Regions from separate parts of the Kaistella flava (ex Peng et al. 2021) genome, predicted to be linked through region 3. Evidence: riboswitches for the same ligand, from Rfam matches in the RefSeq annotation. Region 3 holds a riboswitch; each other region holds the start of a gene.

Region 1 (6,854 bases), 1.4 Mb from region 3:
GTGAGACAGTTCGGTCTCTATCTATTGCGGGCGTTAGATGTTTGAGAGGGCTTGAATCTAGTACGAGAGGACCGATTTGAACAAACCTCTGGTGTATCAGTTGTTCCGCCAGGAGCACCGCTGAGTAGCTACGTTTGGAAAGGATAAGCACTGAAAGCATATAAGTGCGAAACCTGCCTCAAGATGAGACATCTTTTAAGGGTCGTTGGAGATGACAACGTTGATAGGCTATAGGTGTAAAGGCAGTAATGTCATAGCCGAGTAGTACTAATTACCCGTAGATTTATTGCCTAATTAAGGTACTCGACAGTGCAACAAGGTTTGCTCTTTGTGATAATTTTTATCGATAACTATTAGACTAAAAGATAATAGACTGATAGATAATAGACCCATGGTCTACTACCTACCACCTAAAATCTACAGCCTAATTACAATATACTGTACATCCTTTTGTACAAAACAACCTTTAGGGTGGTTTTAGCAGAGGGGCTCACCTGTTCCCATTCCGAACACAGAAGTTAAGCCCTCTAGCGCCGATGGTACTGCTAACGCGGGAGAGTAGGTCGCCGCCAGTTTTTTTAAACCTCAATCAGAAATGATTGAGGTTTTTTTTGTGCCCAAAAACCAAAGAAAAGACAAGGACAAAGAGAAGACCAAAAGATAATAGACGGATTTGGCATTACCATTTTTATCGAAAATCTTAATATTCTTAACTCCTTAATCCAGATCTATTGCTGAAAATATTTATTATCTAAAATTTATTTTTTATAGACTAACTTATCTTGTGTTTTTGTCAGGATCTTTTATTTTATTAAAATATAACATAATATTATGCTTAGTATTCTTATTCCCGGTTTTAGAGAGGACGAGTTGCACTTGCAACATTTGATGGTTGATTTCAATGGTACGCTTGCAATTGATGGAAAATTAATTGCTGGAGTGAAAGAGAAACTTAATCTGATTTCTGAAAAATTACAAGTTCATATTGTTACAGGTAATAGTTTCGGAACTGCAGAAAAAGAACTTGAAGGAATCTCCTGTACATTAAAATTGCTTTCCGCGCATAATCAAAATATTGAAAAAGGAAAGTATGTTGAGATGTTGGGGAAAGAGTCCGTGATCAGTATTGGTAATGGTAGTAAGGATAGAGAGATGGTACAGCGCTCAGTAATTGGTATTATACTTATTCAAAAAGAAGGTGCGTCAGTTGAGGCACTTATGGTTTCGAATATTGCTTGTACTAATATTCTTGATGCGCTTGATTTAATCGATAATCCTAAACGAATTTCTGCTACACTCAGAAGTTAACAATATATTATCTGGTTATTTTCTAAAAGAATTTACATGATCTGAAACTTCAGGGAATGATAAGTAAATAATATTGCTCTCTTTTATATTACAATTTTTTAAGGATTTTCTTTTGTATGATTCTACGTTTCTGTTATAAATATTTTTATTTTTTTAAAAGAAGCACTGACTAAAGTTATAGCCACGATGGAAGCGGCATCCTTTATTGTCTCGTTTTTAGAAACGAGACAATAAAGATATAGCGGACAGCGGGACTGCTCTTCGAGAACAGAGAAAATCTTTATGCTCCTTTTATTTAAAATTTTGAAACTATTGTTTACTTTTTAGTAATATTGCGAGATGAATAAATTTTTAGTTTTTATCGTTCTTTTTCTGACTGCAGGTTTTCAGGCACAGGTTATTTCCGGGATTACTTTTACAGAAAATGACAGACCACTTTCGGAGGTTAATATTTATGTTGACGGTTCCAAAATCTATACGGTTTCTGACGGCAATGGGAATTTTTCGCTCGATGTGCAAAATCAAAAAAATGCTGCGCTTGTTTTTCAGAAAAATGGGTATGAAACTTTTTCGGTGCAGATTTCTGAGGCTGTTGGAAAGAAGGTAAAAATCGTGTTACTTAAAGTTCAGGATATTGAAGAAGTTGTGCTGATTCCATATACCGACGAAGCTTACAATAAATTTATCAGTTATTTTCTGGGACAATTTGTAGGGATTGATCAGGAAAATGTGAAAATAAAAAATCAGAAAACGCTGAAGTTTGCTTTCGACAAAAAGAATCAAATTTTGAAAGTGAAAGCCCCGCAGACTTTAATTATTGAGAATAAACGATTGGCGTATCAGATTCAATTTAATCTTTTGAATTTTGAAGCGGATTTTAGAAATAATACGGTCGCTTATTCCGGAACTTCTTTTTTTAAAGATGTTAATCCGAAGAAAATAAATGAAGTTAATCGCCTGAATGCTTACCACGGAAGTATCATGCATTTTCTGAGAAGTGCTTATCAAGATCAAATTGCAGAGCAGGGATTTTGGGTAAATCATATTGTTAAACTTGATAAAGATAAAATAGTGGCTAAAGAAAAAGCTTTGGCTGTTATTGAGACGAAAATTCCCACTTCTTCTTTTATTGAAAAGGTTGGTGATAAAAAAACATTAGCATTTAAAGATATTCTTCAGGTGAATTATCCGAAGCATTATTTTGCAATTGTTAAGTCTAAAATTGTTAAAGAAACTTCGATGGTCCAGCAGACTTCTTATATTTATGTGGATGGGAATTCATTTGATATTTACCCAGATGGAAATTCTTCGGATCCTGAACAAATGATTTTACAGGGAAGTTTGAGTAATAATAAAATGGGAAATTTTCTTCCGCTCGATTATGAACCGAAGATTGATTAAACAACAGCGGTTTTCAAAAAATTATAAGATAATAAGGTGAAAATTATATTTTATAAAAAATGCCACGAATACACGAATGAAATTCGTGTATTCGTGGCAAGAAAGACTCATGTGGTGGATAATGCTTTGAACTTTTGCATTCTTTTTCCACGAAACTTTATTATTTCTTTTAGCTCTTTTGCGGTCTAAATAATCGAAAAACCTGATTCTAAATCAGCGATAATATCATCGATGTGTTCGATTCCAACGCTCAGTCTTATTTGTCCCGGACGAATTCCGGCTTTTTCTCTTTCGGCATCAGATAATTGCTCATGCGTTGTTGAAGACGGATTGATAATTAAAGTTTTCGAATCTCCAACATTCGCAACGTGGCTAATTAATGATAAATGATTAATGAATTTTACGGCGGATTCTTTTCCTCCTTTAATATCAAAACTTAACACGCCACCGAATCCTCTTTTTAAATATTTCTTTGCATTTTCATGATCTGGGAAATTGGATAAACCTGGATATAAAACTTTTTCAACTTTCGGATGATTTTCCAAAAAATCAGCAATTGTTTGTGCATTACTTACCGTTCTTTCTAAACGAAGTGACAATGTTTCCAGACCTTGTAATAGTAGAAAAGAGTTGAAAGGAGAAATTGTGGGACCAAAATCTCGCATACCTTCCACTCTGGCTTTGATGATAAAAGCGATATTTCCAAATTGAGAATTCACGCCGAAAACATCAGTGAAAACCAGACCGTGATAACTCTCACAAGGTTCTGATAATTGTGGGAATTTTCCGTTGCTCCAATCAAAATTTCCACCATCGATAATGATTCCACCAATTGAAGTTCCGTGTCCACCAATCCATTTGGTAGCTGATTCTACGACAATATTAGCACCATGTTTTAATGGTTGAAAAAGATATCCGCCAGCTCCGAAAGTGTTGTCAACAATTAAGGGAATACCATGTTTTTTGGCAACTTCTGCAACCGCTTCAAAATCGGGAATATTTAAACTGGGATTTCCAATCGTTTCAAGATAAATGGCTTTTGTATTTTCATCAATAAGTGTTTCAAAACTTTCAGGTTCGTTATCTTCTGCAAAGCGAGTTTGTATTCCTAATTTTTTAAAAGATACTTTGAACTGGTTATAACTTCCGCCGTACAAATAAGGTGAACTCACGAAATTATCGCCGTTTTGAAGGATATTAGTCAAGGCTAAAAATTGTGCAGCATGACCAGAACTTGTTGCTAAGGCTGCAACGCCGCCATGCAAAGCTGCCAGTCTTTTTTCGAAAACATCTGTTGTTGGATTCATCAAGCGCGTGTAGATATTTCCGAATTCTTTTAAACCAAAAAGATTAGCAGCATGTTCTGCATCATTAAAGGTATAACAGGCGGTTTGATAGAGCGGAACTGCTCTAGAATTGGTGGTTGAATCTACGGTTTGACCGGCGTGAACTTGCAAAGTTTCAAATTTTAAATTGCTCATATTTTAATTTATTTGTTTTAAATTTTGGGCAACTTATCCTTTGAAATACTTGTCGAAAGAGCATAAAAAAAGCTCTTTCGACAAATCAAAAGAGCTTAATATATAGAATTTCTTTTTTCTAAATTTTAATATCTGACTTATCTTTCCCGCGCTAACGAGTTGAATTTTGCACCTTATTTATTTCTAAACAGGTTGCCAAAGTTTCAAAGGGTCAATTCCCTCCACTTTTCTGAATAAGTTGCGATTTTTTAAAGAACGTCTTTAGAGGTGCAAATCTATATAATTTTTTTTAATCTCCAACAAAATGTCATAAAATTTTTAATGTTAATATTTTTTAGGTCGATTTGAATGAAAATACTGTTTAATTAAATCAATCTTTTGGTCAATTAAATTCGGACATTATTTCACTTCAACAAAATTAGAAATATTAAGATTGTATTGTCTGGAATCACATTCTTCTGAAATGAATTTTAAACTTAATTTTTGGTTTTCAATCGAATATTGGTAAATTCCTTTACTGTTTACGGGACATGGTGAACCACCGATGATTTTGGTGATAATTAGAGAATCATTATTTACTTTATATTTCATTTCCTCTACAACTTTATCCTTCACATATACTTTAAACTCATTGTCAGTAAATTTAAAAGTAACATTTTCTGCAGTTGGAATATTTGCAACTCCGTACCACGCTGTATTTTCCAAGTCGTTTTTGTTTTCTGCCACTTCTGGTGAGTTTTTACAACTAATTGTCGGCAGAAGAAAATAAAAAATTAATGGTGCGATTAGATTTTTCATGGTATTAAGTTTTGTGGTTATTCACTCAAAGGTAGTGTGGTAATAAATATGAATTTAGGGTTGAAAAACCCATAATTGGTTGGTGAGTTATGAGTAAGAAATGTGTCTTTTTGTACCTTTAGAGTAAGAGCGTTTTTCTCTTATTTGAAATAAAAAATGAAATTATATTTCTTAACTCATTATCTTAAAGTTTGTTAAACATCTAGTAGGCTCCTAATTTTTATATTAATTTTAAAGTAAATTAAAAACAAATATTATGATAGTAAAAGTGCTTGAAGTAATTGCTACTTCAGAAATTAGTTTTGATGACGCTATAAAAAATGCCGTGAAGGAAGTTTCGAAAACGGTTAAAAACATTGATAGCGTTTACGTAAAAGACATGAAATGCCACGTGAAAGATGGTGAGATTTCAACTTACGGATGTGTCTGTAAAGTTTCTTTCAGAGTTGAATAATTGAATATTCTGCTCATGAAGAAATCCATTTTGTTTGTTTCAAAATGGATTTTTTTATGGTTGTAATCTGCAATATTTTCGATTATTATTATTCTTTTGTTCCCCAAGGTGCGCCTGGAGTTTCAATCTTTTTAGTTAAATCAAAACGAACAGTAAATAAACGCTCGTTCCCGATTCGGCGAAGGTTATAAGTGAAACTTTCTGCATCAATGGTAAACCACCAAAGATTAGTAGCAGCTTTTGGCAACATCTTCGTACTGTGTTCGTCAGCCGGAAACATCTGAAGATTCTTCAAACCTACATTTGAGTTTGTACCGCCATATTGAGTTACTTTCTCTTCTGTGCCATCTGGATTTCGATGATCGTGCTTTAAGCTTAGAATTTTGTTGGTATTTTTATGTAAAACCCAAGTTCTGGATTTATCGTCCCCTACGAAAAATGGAATTCTAATATCATTTTTTTTACAAGACCGAACGTGCATTACTAATTTCTTTCCGGTAAATCCGTCACCTTCAGCTCCTCCAGAAATTATTTCGCCTTGGTATGATTTTCCACAATGTGCTTCTAATTGTGTCCAGAATTTTTCGGATGTTGTTTGTTCTTGAGCTAAGAAATTGATTGGAATTAAGAGTGAAAAATAGAGTAGTGCTTTCATGTTTTCTTTTAAATAATAATTGATTTTAGTAAAAGATAAACATACAACAAATATCCCTTGAGGACTAATTCAGAAGGGATATTTCCAACAAATAAATTTTAGAATAGAAATAAAAATAGAATATTACAGTCGAGCAATATTCTGTTTTTTTAAAAGGTATTAATCTAAATGTAAATTATCAATTAATCGAACTGTACCAACATTGACGACAATGAAGGCGCGGTGTTTTTTATCTTTATAAAAGAAATCGGTTTTCTTTAACGTAGTTTCATCTGCGATTTCAAAATATTCCAAAGTCATTCCGCGTTCGTCATCGAAAATATCTTTTACACGTTTATTAATTTCTGGAATGGTCATGATCCGAAACCAATCATTTACTTTAACCAATGTTTCATGAATTACTTTGGCAGCATCTCTTTGAAAATGGCTCAATCGTTCATTTCGTGAACTCATAGCAAGTCCGTTCTCTTCACGGTAAATTGCAACACCATGAATTTTTACGGGAAGTTTTAATTGCTCTACTAATTTTTCAATGATTGCTAATTGCTGGTAATCCTTTTCACCGAAGTAGGCGTTGTCAGGCTTTACTTGTCGCAACAATTCTTCAACTACAGTTCCTACGCCATCAAAATGTCCGGGGCGGGATTTTCCTTCCATCTCATTTTCTAAACCATCAAAATTGAAGGATTTACTTTTTAATCCCTCGGGATATAAATCCTTGACTTCAGGAAGATAGACGGCATCTACAATTCCGGTG
Region 2 (6,854 bases), 1.2 Mb from region 3:
TGGGCACACGATGGAATTCGAACAGATCAAAGAATATGTTCCCGGCGATGATGTGCGAACGATTAACTGGAAAGCGACTTCGAAACGAAATCAGTTGATGGTGAATCAGTTTCAGGATGAGAAATCACAACGGATTTTCATGCTGATTGATAATGGCAGAACGATGCAAATGCCTTTCAATGGGTTGAGTTTGCTCGATTATTCGATTAATGCAACGATGGCTTTGAGTCATATTATTCTCAAAAAAAATGACCGCGCCGGAATGATGACGTTCTCGAAGAAAACGGAATATAAAGTCGCTGCTGATAATAAATCGGGACAGTTGCGAAAGATTTCGGAAGCACTTTATAATATTCAAACCAATTCATACGAAAGTGATTTCAGCAGATTGTATCAGGATGTAAAATACACGATTGGACAAAGAAGTTTGATTTTGCTTTTCACCAATTTTGAAATTTTGGATGCCGTAAACCGTCAAATGAAATACCTGCGTGGAATTGCTAAAAACCATTTGTTAGTAATCATTTTCTTTAAAAACTCTGAACTTCAAAGTTTAATCAACACCAATCCCGAAAATATTCAGGAAGTTTATGACGAAATTATCGCGGAGAAATTCGAGTACGAAAAGAAATTAATTATTCAGGAACTTCGAAAATATGGAATTTATACGGTTTATACTTTACCTGAAAATTTGAATATCGAAGTCATTAATAAATATTTAGAAATAAAAGCGAGAGGGATTTTGTAATTAAAATTCCTACTTTTACCTATTATTAATGAGATGTTTTTAGATTAAATATTTTCATTAATAATTTAAAACTCCAATTTTATGAAAATTACACTTAATAGAATCAACGACGATTATTTATTTGAATGCACCAATTCATTGGGCAACAAAATACTTTTAAACAATACTTCGCAATCGGAGAGTAAAGAAGGAGTTTCGCCGATGGAAACTATTCTTATGGCCGTCGCAGGTTGCAGTGGAATCGATATGGTTTCAATCCTAAAAAAGCAAAGACAGGAAATCACCAAGTTTTCTGCTGAAGTTACAGGTGAGAGAATTCAGGTTGATGAAGCAAAACCGTTTAAAACAATTACCGTTTCTTTTATGCTAGAAGGAAATATCGACCCCAAAAAAGCAGAACGTGCCGCAGCATTATCTTTCGAAAAATACTGTTCTGTTTCAAAAACCATGGAACCAAATGTAACGGTGAATTATGAGGTTTTTGTGAATGGAGAGAAAGTTGGAGAATAAATAAATTTCCTCTTAAAAAGAATAAAAGCAGCATTTCAAAATGCTGCTTTTTAATTATAGTCTATTTCGGTCTCGAGCCCATTCTCGGTTGGATTAATTTTGCAATCGTCGCCGTCCAGCCAGTTTGGTGAGAAGCACCAATTCCTTCGCCGGTATCGCCATTGAAATACTCATGAAACATAATGTAATTTTTAAAGAATTCATTGTGATTCAATAATTCATTTCCACCATTGAAAGGTCGGTTTCCGCGTTCGTCTTTACTGAAAATAGAGTAGAGTCGTTTACTTAAATCATTCGCAACAAAATCAAGATTGCGACTTTCACCGCTGTTGGTTGGATATTCGATTTGCAAACTATCGCCATAATAATAATGGAAACGCTGTAAACTTTCTACAATCAGGAAGTTAATAGGAAACCAAATTGGACCGCGCCAGTTGCTGTTTCCGCCGAACATGCTACTGTCACTTTCGGCTGCTGTATATTTTACTTTAAAATGTTTACCGTTAATATTAAACTCGTACGGAGTTTTTTCATACACTTTCGACATCGAGCGAATTCCATAATCAGACAGGAATTCATTTTCATCGACCATTCTACTTAGAACTCTTTTCAGTCTGGTTTTCCGCAGAATACTCATCATATGTTTTCCGCCTTTTCCTTCTACTTCCCAATGCGAAACCAAATCTGCGAGATGAGGTTTGTTTTTAAGAATCCATAGCATTCTATCCAGAAAATTTGGTAGTTTTTCCAGCATACTGTGTTCCACAATCTCTACGGCAAACAAAGGAATTAAACCAACAATACTTCTCAGTTTTAATGAAATAGAATCACCATTATTTAATTGTAAAAGATCGTAGAAAAATCCGTCTTCGTCATTCCATAAACCATTTTTCGTTTCGCCAATATTTTCCATGGCTTCAGCGATATATAAATAATGCTCGAAAAATTTAATCGCCATATCTTCGTAAATGGGATTGTATTGTGCCAATTCCATAGAGATCCGCATCATATTTAAAGCAAACATTGCCATCCAACTTGTGCCGTCGGCTTGCTCTAAATGGTCTCCGTTTTTGAATTCCATATTTCGGTCAAACGCACCTATATTATCCAAACCTAAGAATCCACCGCCGAATACATTATTTCCATTTTTATCCTTGCGGTTCACCCACCAGGTAAAATTCAATAACAATTTTTGAAAAACACTTTCCAAGAAAGGAACGTCGGGTTTTCCATTAATCATTTGATCAATTTTAAAAACTCTGAATGTTGACCAAGCGTGAACTGGCGGATTTACATCACTGAAATCCCATTCGTACGCTGGCAATTGTCCGTTTGGATGGATGTACCATTCCTTTGTTAATAATTTTAATTGATGTTTGGCAAAACCAGAATCTAAAATCGCAAAAGGAACACAGTGAAAAGCCAAATCCCAAGTCGCAAACCATGGATATTCCCATTTGTCAGGCATCGAAATTATGTCTTTGTTCTGCATGTGTTCCCATTCTTTATTTCGAACATGATGGTCGAAATTTCTTGGGGCTTCGAGATTAGGATCACCTTTCAACCATTTAGAAACATTGTAATGATAGAATTGTTTGTTCCATAATAAACCGGCAAAAGCTTGCCTTTGAATCATTTTCTCTTCTTCATCCGTAATCTCTTTCTGTATTCCACCGTAAAATTCATCTGCTTCTTTTTGTCTTAAACTAAAAACATCGTCGAAGTCAAAGAAGGCATTTTCCATTTCATGCGGACTCAATCGGAAATCGAAAGATTGACTTCCTCCCGCGTCGATTTCTGTGTTGATGATGAAGCACGCTTTTGTTCCGGATTTATCAGGATTCACCGCGTTTTTGTCGTCATGAACTAGAAAATTATTGATACCGTCTTTATAATATTTTGGTTCGCTGCTTGCGCCATGTATTTTTGCTGGATTACTTTCGTTATTGCAAAAAAGCGCTTCCGTATTTTGATCTCTGGAATATAATTTTATGACCGATAAAGACTCATGATGAATTTCAATATCACCACTCGCCGAAGATTTTAGGTGAGGTTCGTATTCGCCGTAGCCCCATCTCCAATTATTTCTAAACCAAAGTGTTGGAATAATAACCAGCGGTGCTTTATGTCCACTTCTATTTTTTGCAGTGACGCGAATCAAATAATCATCATGATTGATTTTAGCATATTCAATGAATATATCGAAGTAATTATTATCATTAAATATTCCCGTATCGATTAATTCAAACTCGGGATCTTGTTTTGATCTTCTTCTGTTTTCTGCAATTAAATGATCATAAGGAAATTCGTTAATCGGATATTTATACACCATTTTCATGTAGGAATGCGTCGGTGTATTGTCGAGATAATAGTAGATTTCTTTTACATCCTCGCCATGATTTCCTTCGTGATTACTCAAGCCGAAGAAACGTTCTTTGATCATTTTGTCTTTTCGATTCCAAAAAGAAAAGGCAAAACATAACCGTTGTTTTGCATCACAGATTCCTGCGATTCCGTCTTCACTCCAGCGATATGCTCTGCTGATTGCGTCATTGTAAGTGGTATATCCCCAGGCATTTCCATTATTGCTGTAATCCTCACGAACCGTTCCCCACTGTCTGTTACTAACGTAAGGTCCCCAGGTTTTCCAGTTTTCATCGAGCATTCTTTCTTTCTCCGTCGTCATTCTAAAATAATTTCTGCTGCGAAATTAAGGAATAAAAAATTTTCCTAAAATTTGTGAGGTTATATTTTAATGCTTTCCTTTGCACCGAAATAAGTTCATTTACATATTTGAAAATGTTATTAAGAAAGGTGGAGAGATTAGACTCAATGAAACCTTGGCAACCCTTCGGAAACGGAGAAGGTGCTACATTCTATCCCTATTTGGGAAGAGATAACAGAAACTATTTTTACCTTTCTCAGGTAGCATTTTCAATTTTAATTTTAAGAAAAATTGAAAACTTCGCTACAACATATCAAAATCAAAAATCATCAGTTAGTATCAGGAAAAATCCTTGATATCGATTTGTCGTATCAAATATTTGGTCAGGAATTACATTCTGCGCCAATTGTTTTGGTCAATCATGCTTTCACCGGAAATTCAAATGTTGCTGGAGAAAACGGTTGGTGGAATTCTTTAATCGGTGAAGACAAAATCATTGACACCAATACTTTCTCTGTCATTTGTTTTAATATTCCAGGAAACGGTTTCGATGGAAATTTAATTGAAAATTACCAGGATTTTAAACCGAAAGATATTGCAAATATTTTCCTTCAAGGTTTATCATTTTTAAAAGTTTCTAAACTTCATACTTTAATTGGCGGTTCGTTGGGAGGCGCGATTGGTTGGGAAATGTTAGCGATTAGTCCTGATCTGGCAGAAAATTTTGTTCCGATTGCGTGTGATTATAAAACATCTGATTGGTTGAATGCACAATGTTTGGTTCAGCAATATTTGTTGGATCAACCACATCAACCTTTGCAAAAAGCCAGAGTACACGCCATGTTGTGTTATCGAACTCCTGCATCTCTAAACGAAAGATTTAAAAACGAAATTCATCCTGAAAAGCAAATTTTAAATTCCCATGACTGGCTCAATTTCCACGGTGAAAAATTAAACGGGCGATTTAGTCTGGAGGCTTATCGATTGATGAATCATTTGTTAATGACCATTAATACAGATGAAAAACAATTAAATAAAATCGAAGCAAATATTCATCTCATCGGTGTTGATTCTGATTTGTTTTTTCCAGCTTTTGAAATGCATCGATGTCGAGATTCTTTAATGCCTATAAAATCAAACACTTTTTATCACGAAATAAAATCCATTCACGGGCACGATGCTTTTTTAATGGAATACGAACAACTCAATCAAATTTTAAATAATATCATTCATGAAAAATAATAACGAAATAAAGATTTTAAAAAATAAATCAATCATCAAATTCGAAGGAAAAGATTTCTTAGGTGAAATCGGTATTGATGGCAGAATCTTTAAGGCATTGACTTACGCAAGAATTAGCGTTGGTGTAATTTCTCAACAAGCCGTAGAAAACGGGATTTCAGTTTTAGTCAACGAAAGCGACTCTGAAAAAGCCGTAAACTGTTTGATCGACGAGTTCGAAAGCGAGAGAAAATCGGGGAAAGTAAATCAAATTTTCAGTGTTAATAACGTTTCCGTGTTAGGTTTTGTGGCTAAAGATTTTAATAAAATCACTTCTGAATTAGGAAGAAATAATATTTTTCCATTGATTCTAAATCAAGTCTCTACAGAGAATCGAATTAATTTGGTGGTTACTTCTAGTCAAGATGAGAAAGCGAAAAATATCATCGAAGCAGAGATTTTTTCAAAACCTAAAACCGTTCATTTAGCGATGATTGGTCACGGTAAAGTTGGATCGACTTTGATTAACCAGGTATTAGAAAATTCAGAAGTAATCCGCAATCGTAAAAAACTTGATTTAAAAATCGTTGCGGTGGCAAATTCCAGAAAGATTGCCTTTAATAAAAATGGCTTTAATGAAAATTGGGAGCAGGATGTTTTAGTGGCAGAACATGAATCGAATATGGATTCTTTAATTAAATTCTCACAGGTTAATCAATTAGAAAACTTAATCGTAGTCGATAATACGGCGAGTGTAGATTTTGTGAAAAATTATACGCGTTTGGCAGAAAATGGTTTTGATCTGGTTTCTTCAAATAAGATTTTCAACACTTTACCAATTTCTGAATACCGCAATTTCAGACATATTTTAAATAAGAAAAATAAAAAATATCTCTATGAGACAAATGTTGGCGCTGGTTTACCTTTAATTGATACCATTAAATTGCTGCATTTGTCGGGCGAAAATATCACTCGAATTAAAGGCGTTTTCTCCGGTTCGCTCAGTTATATTTTTAATAATTTTTCAGTGAGAGACGAGAAATTTTCTACCATTTTAAAAGAAGCCATGGATCAAGGATTTACAGAACCCGATCCGCGCGAAGATTTATCAGGAAACGATGTAGCGCGGAAACTTTTAATCCTGGCAAGAGAACTTGATTTAAGTAATGAATTTAGCGACATCAGTGTTCAAAGTTTAATTCCGGAAAGTTTAGTGAATCTTGATAAAGATGATTTCCTAAACAGTTTGGATGTGTTAGATGCTCATTTCGATGAAGTGAAAAAGAATCAAAAAGAAAATCATGTTCTACGTTTGATAGGCGACTTACATGGCGATTTGCAGAAGGAAAAAGGAGAACTTGATGTTCAGTTAATTTCTGTTCCCGCCAATTCTGCACTTGGACAATTAAAAGGTTCAGATTCTATTTTTGAAATTTACACGGAAAGTTATGGCGAGAATCCGATCGTAATTATGGGTGCCGGAGCCGGAGCCAAAGTAACTGCCCGTGGTGTATTCGGAGATATTCTAAGATTGTCTGAAAATAAATAACCGTCATTTTAATTTATTTAAAAAAAATGAAAAATACAGCAGCACTTTATAAAGCCTTAAACGAAAGAATCCTCGTCCTCGATGGAGCGATGGGAACGATGCTTCAACGCTATAAATTTTCGGAAGAAGATTACCCCGGCGAACGATTCAAAGATTGGGAA
Region 3 (6,854 bases):
ATAATATGTATTTCAATGCGGCTAAAATCAAACATCTCAATTCAGGAGTTATTCACTTTTACAAAAATTTCAATTCGCTGGAGGATGCTAGAAAAATCTCGGATCATATTCCTATTTGGTTTGAATTTGCAGTGGTAAACTAAATCATATAATTGGCGCACGGTTAACGCAAATCATATGGATGTAGACGTATTAATACAAATTACAGGTAGAAATTAATTTTATATTATCTAAAACTTGCCTTACGCAATATTTTAAAACAAAAATTAGTGTCTTTGTGCCTTCATTACAAACGTATTGCAAATCCAAATATCTAATAGAGCTAAATAAAACATGCCCTCACAAAAAATTTTGGAGATTATTGATTTTATAAAAATAGATTAGGAGTTATTATTAACCTTTATACTAGTTGAATCCCGACAACATTCTCTGTTATTTTTAATGGTAAACTTGCTTTTTAAAATTTCAAATGCCACTATTATAAATCCTCTCTATAGACAACAATATTATTCCGTATAACGATTTTTTTAGCAAGTTTAAAAGTGTTTTCGTTGATGATTAAACTGCTATCGAAACTTCTGTTCCTAAATTCGTTTCTCATCAGATGAAGGTAGGTTCCACGTGCAGTTGTCCAACCAGGATTACACACTTCCTTGTTGAAACTTTTGATAAGTTCTTCATCGGTTTGTGCAGCCAGACGATGCTTCCAAAGTTGTTCCTGTTTTATCATTATATGTTTGTTTTTGATTACGCTTTAAACCAACGTAATTATTTTATCTGTCATCTTTGAAATAATAAATCTGAAAGCATCTTTACCAAATTTACTTTTATTAGGAATTTGATTTTTATGCAATAATTCAACTGCAATTTCTCTGTTTTTCTGTAATAAACTTTTACTAATATATTCAGGTAAAATATTTAAACACATTGCTTTGTTAATTCGGGTAAGATATTGTTCGTGAAGCAGAATTCGACCGGTCTCATTGGTGGTTTTATTAAGATCTGATTCATAGTGGAATTTAAAATTAAAACTTTCCCGACCTCTGTCTAAAACATCTAAACCCAGAACCAATCCTTCCATCATGTCTCGGATGACTTTCACTCTTTCTTCTGCATCGAAACCTCCCTCAACAAAGAATTCTGAACCGTAATCCTGGTACGGAAATAAAAGTTTAAGATCAATGAAATCTTCATGTGAAGATTCATCAACTGCATAAACTTCAAGATATTCTTTTGGAGAAATTTCTACATTTTGCTTATAAACCTGACCTATTGTTTTAGTTGCCATATCTTTTTCAATGTTTTTAGATTAGATTAAACCGTTGTCTTAATTTTAAAATTGATGATTAATTATTTTCTTTTAATCAACATAAATTCACCATCTATTATTCTACACAACTGCAGCGTATCCGCAATACGATCAACACCAGAAATGATGTAAAGTGCAACTTCACGTCCTTCCATTAATTCCACAAAATCATCAGTTAATTTCGGCGATGGATAATTCATACTGCTTATAATTAGGGGCAGTTTATTTTCTTCTTCAAGCATATATTCATCGATTGTGCATTTTTCAGTGTATTCTTCTGCTACCAGATTCCAGGTAGATTCAATTGTTTTAAATATTATGTTTTTACAACCTGACTCTTTGTAAAATTCATGAACCAAAGTGTGACCGAAGATTGTACTGAAGTCCGGATTTATAAATGAAATATTGCTGTGTTGCGTAACAAAATTGCTTACGGTCACTTCAAATTCCGAATGGTCCCTCTTAAATTTAAATTGTTGTTCGTCAATGAGATATTCATATAATGAATCCAAAACGCTGTGAAGAAAGGTGTCTCCTAGATTTTTGTGCGTAAAAGAACAAGTGTTAACCCATTTGAATCTTTCGATTAAATACTGCTTAATAACTTCTTTGCTTTTTTCCAAATCATTATTGTAAAAACAAAAAATCCCGTAATCTTTCTTTAATACTTCTAAGGAGTTATATATTTCGTTGAGCGAAGAAATCATTTTGTTGACAAAGACTATTAATCTGTCTTTAAAATTCAAAAAATGGTATGTTTGTTCTGAATAACTATCGAACTTAAAAGTGAAAGGATAGAGGATTTTACCCTGAAAAAAATGGGGTGAGTACTCATCAATTCTAAATAGTATTGTTTGTCCCTCGGATATCATTTCGTATAAGTGACTGTTGTCTTCACCTTCCTTATTTGAGTGATATTCACTATTCTTTACCGCATTACAACTCATAGTTTATATTTTCAATTTGTTCTCTTGTAATTTTCTTAAGTGTTTTAAATTCGCCATTCTTAATCAGTTTTAAATCCATAGAATGTTCATATCCGGATAATTGTGATTTATTTAGAAAAACAACTTTCTGTCCCTCCATTCTTTTTATCAGTTCGGGTATGATTTTCGGTGAAATACCAAATTGTGTCCCTATAAATAATGGAAGTTTACCGTCTTCCTTGTTGAGATACTCATCGATCCCACTTTGTTCCAAATATTCATCAGGAATTCTGGTGTTTTTGTGATTCGTTTGAAGCATTTTTAGCAATTTGCAATCTTCTCCCATTTCTTCAAAAAACCTTTCGTGCAGTTTAGGATAAATGCTCCAATTCTCTTCTCCATCTAAATTAATGATGTATTTATATTCACTCAAAATATCTTCAAATATATCTTCGTGTTGAATTTCTTTATTTCTTATGCTGTAGTAAGGATTTTTTATAAGAACTTTAAATATTGCTTCCGCGAGACTTTGCTTGAATGTAAGTCCTACATTTTGGAAAGGAAATTTATTGATCGTGTTTTCAATAAATGGATCTATTACAATTCTTCGAATATTATTTTTTCCATCTTCAGAATGCTTGTTATACTGGCAAAATTTTGCAGAAATTTCTTTTATATATTCGATATTTATTGCAATATCTTCTAAAATAGAGATCAGATTTCCTACATATTCCTTTACATGTTCTTCAATATTGTATGGAAGGAAATAATGCTCTTCAGTAAAATAATAGAACTTGATGTTGGGAAATGGAAAGATAATTTCACCATAAAAGTGATGTTCAATGTAATTTTCAATATTAAAAATAATATTATTTTCTTCACGCGAAAATTGGTAAATAACACACATATCAGTTGGGTTTTTTTAGTTATTGTATTTTAATCTTGAATATGGTTTTCATTATTTTCGATAAATTCCTGCATCAGAAACCAGTCGTAATGGCCTTTTCTTTTATTCATACTTTGTTGTGCAAGAAGAAAGAGTTTCTCTTCAAAAGGTTTCGCCAGATATTCTTTCAGTTGCTGTTCAAGATCACTAAAACAAGGTGGTTTGGGATTAGTCGTAAAAGTTGTAGTGATTTCCAGATCTGCACATTTACCATTGCTGATGAAATATTGGGAAAGAAAAGTAAAGATGCCTTCGCTAAAGTTGATATTAGAATTTTCTCCGTCATTAAAATCAGGAAAATGAGCCCGCATAAAAACGCCTAAAAGTTCATCTCTATTACGAATGTAGATTTCGCTTTTGCCATTATTAAAGTTTTCCAGATTGGTCAGCAGTTGCAGAAAATCTTTTCTGATGATTTTATTATGCTCTTGAATAATCGCTGAAATTTCAAAACATTTCTGAATCAAATCCTGACCTGCAGAATTCTGTTCTTCGTCATTAAATTCTTTTGAATCTTCCGGTATTCGTTGTAGCACTAAACCATTAAAAGGTGAGAGTATTTGTAATTCCACCAAAGTCGGCATGCTGATGGAAATATTACCTACGACGATTCTGTCGTTGTTTTCAAAATAGATAATACTGTTTCTCATAGGATTTTAATTTTAAAATCGAAATAATGAACAGGAGGTTTTGGCTGAAATTGTTGGGATATAACCTTTTATTTTGGCAGGTCGCCCTCATTCTATACCACCGCGGAGGGTTAACTCTCGGTTGGTGTCCCGCATTTGCAGAATCTCCTGATGATTTGTTTCGTTGATTTCTATTGCAAAGTAAAACATGATATATGCATTCTATCTGCACAGTTTATTTTTTATAGAATTAAATAGTAAATAATCTTATTTGGATGAAGAAAATTATTCTTGGCGGGCAGTCTTAGTATTTATTCCATTTTTGGAGTCAAACCACTCCTTTGCAAGGTCATTATAAGGCAACCATTTCCCTTTTACATGATGCCTGGAAAGATAAAATTCCTTTTCTACATCAGTAAACTTTTCAAATTCTTGGCGTAATAACTTTGATTCAGTGGTAAGGGATAGGCAGGGATAAGAATATGAAGATTCCGTAATGGCAATCTCAAGCTGCTGTGCGAAATCCACATTTTTCTCGCGCTGTATTTTTTTATGATAATTTTTTATTTCGGTGTCATTTCTGCCATCACATAGATATATATATAAACATGATCACAATTTTGTTCAGTTATTAGATTTCTCATCTTTCGGAGCGTGATATCACGGTCTTCATATTCATAAATGTCAGCAATAGATGATTGTTTCGTTAAAATGAAATGCTTTAAGGAAAGAGTGATATTTTCGATGGTTCGTTTACTGAAGAATTTCATATCATCATCAGCCCACCATTCAAATCTGACTTCCTCATCAATACTTTTCCAAACGAATCTATGATAACATCTTTCGGTTGACTCATGGTTCAGAAATTTGGCTTTATCATGAAGACTATCGCTGGCAAAACGTGAAAAGTAGAAGTAACCTTGTGATACTCTAAAGATAAGGTTCCTTATAATCCAGAAATTATTTTCATCGTGCAAGTCATCGGCATCTGTAAAGTATTCTCCTTTTATTCCTGGATAGGGATAAATGACCTCGATTTCCACATAATATTTTTCTGGAATTTTTACATTGACGATCAAAAATTGACCCATCGCCCATTGTACAAAAGTAGTTTCCATATGATTGTAATTTTTAAACAAACATCAAATCATCAGTAAGGAAAATGATTGTAGTAACCTTTTATATTTGGCAGGTCGCCCTCATTCTATACCACCGTGGAGGCTTAACTCTCGGTTGGTGTTCCCGTGACTTTGTTCGGGACTCTCCTGATGATTTGTTTCGTTGATTTCTATTGCAAAGTAAAACACGATATATGCATTTTATCTGCACAGTGAAATTCAATTAAAAGTTTTTAAATTTGATTTTATAAAATAGACCGATGATTACTTCTCTGAAAAATGCCACCATTAATGATATTGCTGTAAAAGAATTAATTTTCTATGATGACAGCGATGTTGAAGGACTTGTCCAGTTTTGCCACAGGAATTCTATTTCTTATTTACCATCGAAAGACCGGAAAAAAGTGTACAGACTCATTAAGAATGTATTTGCAGAAATAGAGCTGCATCATCATATGTGCCTTTCACCGGAAGATTTGCTTTTTGAAGAGACTACTTTGGAAAAATTCAGAAAGGTGAATGAACATGAAATTAAGTTTGTTACTGAAAATGAAAAAATTGTTGGTGTGGTTCATATTGTTGATTATAATAACGAATTTGTAGCAGTAGAGTTGTACCGTGCTTTTTTTAAGTTTGAAAATAACTTGAGAACCCTACTTATACGCGAAAAGTTGACCAATGAGGATTTCCTTTCGTGGTTAGGTCATCAAAGAGATATTGAAGTCAATGATAATGACATCGATTCAGATTACTGGACAAACAAGTTTAAGTCTTATTTTCCTCTGGATGAAAAACACAAATCATTGAAAGAGCGGGAAAGAAAAAGTGTTTTCCCATTTCAAACTTTTTACTTCTCCGATATTTTGTCATTTGCAATAGATCAAAATATTCTGGATGAAAATATATTCTCACCAAAATCCTTAACAAAACTAAGGAATTATATCGCTCACAACCGTCATTTCACCTCCATTAGTGAATCAGATGAGGGGCAACTTATTTACGATTTTTCGCACCTTTTAAAGTTTATTGAGAACATTAATTTTTTTTTCATTTCTTATGAAGAGCTGCTGAACCAGTTAAAGGCACCTGAAAAAACTGCAGTGTAAAATTCATGTAAGTGCAGGTCAAATGCACAACTTGCCGTTTGCTTTGTAGATCTAATCCATCAATATTATAATCTACAAAAAATGAAACAGGCAGTTATTCATATTCCGCATTCCTCAACGCGCATTCCCATTCTCGAAGGTTATACCGTTAACGGTGATTTTTTAGAGAAGGAAATTTTAAAACTTACTGACTGGTATACCGATGATTTATTTTACTCTGAAAATGATATCATCATTAAAGCTAATTTTTCAAGAATTTTTTGTGATCCTGAAAGATTTGCAGATGACGAGCAAGAAGTCATGGCCAGGTTTGGAATGGGAGTGCTTTACACAAAAAGCGATGAAGGCAAACTGATTCGTGATATTACGCCCGAATTAAGAACGAAAATTCTAAACGGCTATTACTGGGTTCATCATAATGCATTGACCAACGCCGTAAAAAATCAATTGGATGAATACGGTCAGTCGCTCATTATCGATGGGCATTCATTCCCGCATATTCCACTTAAAAGAAGTTTAGATAAGAATCTGAACCGGCCTGATTTTAATATTGGTACCGATTTATTTCACACCAGTCCCAAGTTAGTGGAGGCTTCAGAAACTTTTTTTAATGACAGAGGATTTTCTTTAGGAATCGACTGGCCTTACACAGGTTCTATAGTTCCACTTGAATATTATAGAAAAAATCCAAATGTACAATCCATTATGCTCGAAGTCAACAGGAAACTTTATTTAAAAGAAGATTCAAATGAAAAATCTGAAAGTTATTTAGAGATTAAAAAAGTGGTAGGAGAGTTTGTTAAGACCATGAAAAATATAG

What was found. Region 3 has a riboswitch for S-adenosylmethionine ahead of Q73A0000_RS05150 (hypothetical protein). Riboswitches for the same ligand answer to the same signal wherever they lie in the genome.
Region 1: another riboswitch for S-adenosylmethionine. It lies ahead of Q73A0000_RS15795 (O-acetylhomoserine aminocarboxypropyltransferase/cysteine synthase family protein); the one in region 3 lies ahead of Q73A0000_RS05150 (hypothetical protein).
Region 2: another riboswitch for S-adenosylmethionine. It lies ahead of Q73A0000_RS10455 (alpha/beta fold hydrolase); the one in region 3 lies ahead of Q73A0000_RS05150 (hypothetical protein).

Annotation. Positions count from the first base shown of each region.
Region 1 is NZ_CP040442.1:3,496,877-3,503,730, forward strand. Features, by position in the region: rRNA gene Q73A0000_RS15775 (23S ribosomal RNA) at 1-291, shown strand, start outside; rRNA gene rrf (5S ribosomal RNA) at 468-575, shown strand; gene Q73A0000_RS15785 (HAD family hydrolase) at 832-1,308, shown strand; gene Q73A0000_RS15790 (carboxypeptidase-like regulatory domain-containing protein) at 1,648-2,709, shown strand; gene Q73A0000_RS15795 (O-acetylhomoserine aminocarboxypropyltransferase/cysteine synthase family protein) at 2,895-4,190, opposite strand; SAM riboswitch class I at 4,325-4,430, opposite strand; gene Q73A0000_RS15800 (hypothetical protein) at 4,590-4,988, opposite strand; gene Q73A0000_RS15805 (dodecin family protein) at 5,245-5,442, shown strand; gene Q73A0000_RS15810 (hypothetical protein) at 5,531-6,097, opposite strand; gene panC (pantoate--beta-alanine ligase) at 6,257-6,854, opposite strand, start outside.
Region 2 is NZ_CP040442.1:2,355,352-2,362,205, reverse strand. Features, by position in the region: gene Q73A0000_RS10470 (DUF58 domain-containing protein) at 1-748, shown strand, start outside; gene Q73A0000_RS10465 (OsmC family protein) at 830-1,258, shown strand; gene Q73A0000_RS10460 (MGH1-like glycoside hydrolase domain-containing protein) at 1,320-3,944, opposite strand; SAM riboswitch class I at 4,058-4,161, shown strand; gene Q73A0000_RS10455 (alpha/beta fold hydrolase) at 4,215-5,165, shown strand; gene Q73A0000_RS10450 (ACT domain-containing protein) at 5,155-6,693, shown strand; gene Q73A0000_RS10445 (homocysteine S-methyltransferase family protein) at 6,720-6,854, shown strand, end outside.
Region 3 is NZ_CP040442.1:1,141,570-1,148,423, reverse strand. Features, by position in the region: gene Q73A0000_RS05175 (endonuclease/exonuclease/phosphatase family protein) at 1-143, shown strand, start outside; gene Q73A0000_RS05170 (hypothetical protein) at 479-730, opposite strand; gene Q73A0000_RS05165 (hypothetical protein) at 755-1,288, opposite strand; gene Q73A0000_RS05160 (hypothetical protein) at 1,351-2,256, opposite strand; gene Q73A0000_RS05155 (hypothetical protein) at 2,246-3,142, opposite strand; gene Q73A0000_RS05150 (hypothetical protein) at 3,172-3,831, opposite strand; SAM-I-IV-variant riboswitch at 3,891-3,990, opposite strand; gene Q73A0000_RS05145 (hypothetical protein) at 4,096-4,338, opposite strand; gene Q73A0000_RS05140 (hypothetical protein) at 4,374-4,928, opposite strand; SAM-I-IV-variant riboswitch at 4,982-5,087, opposite strand; gene Q73A0000_RS05135 (hypothetical protein) at 5,189-6,034, shown strand; gene Q73A0000_RS05130 (N-formylglutamate amidohydrolase) at 6,116-6,854, shown strand, end outside.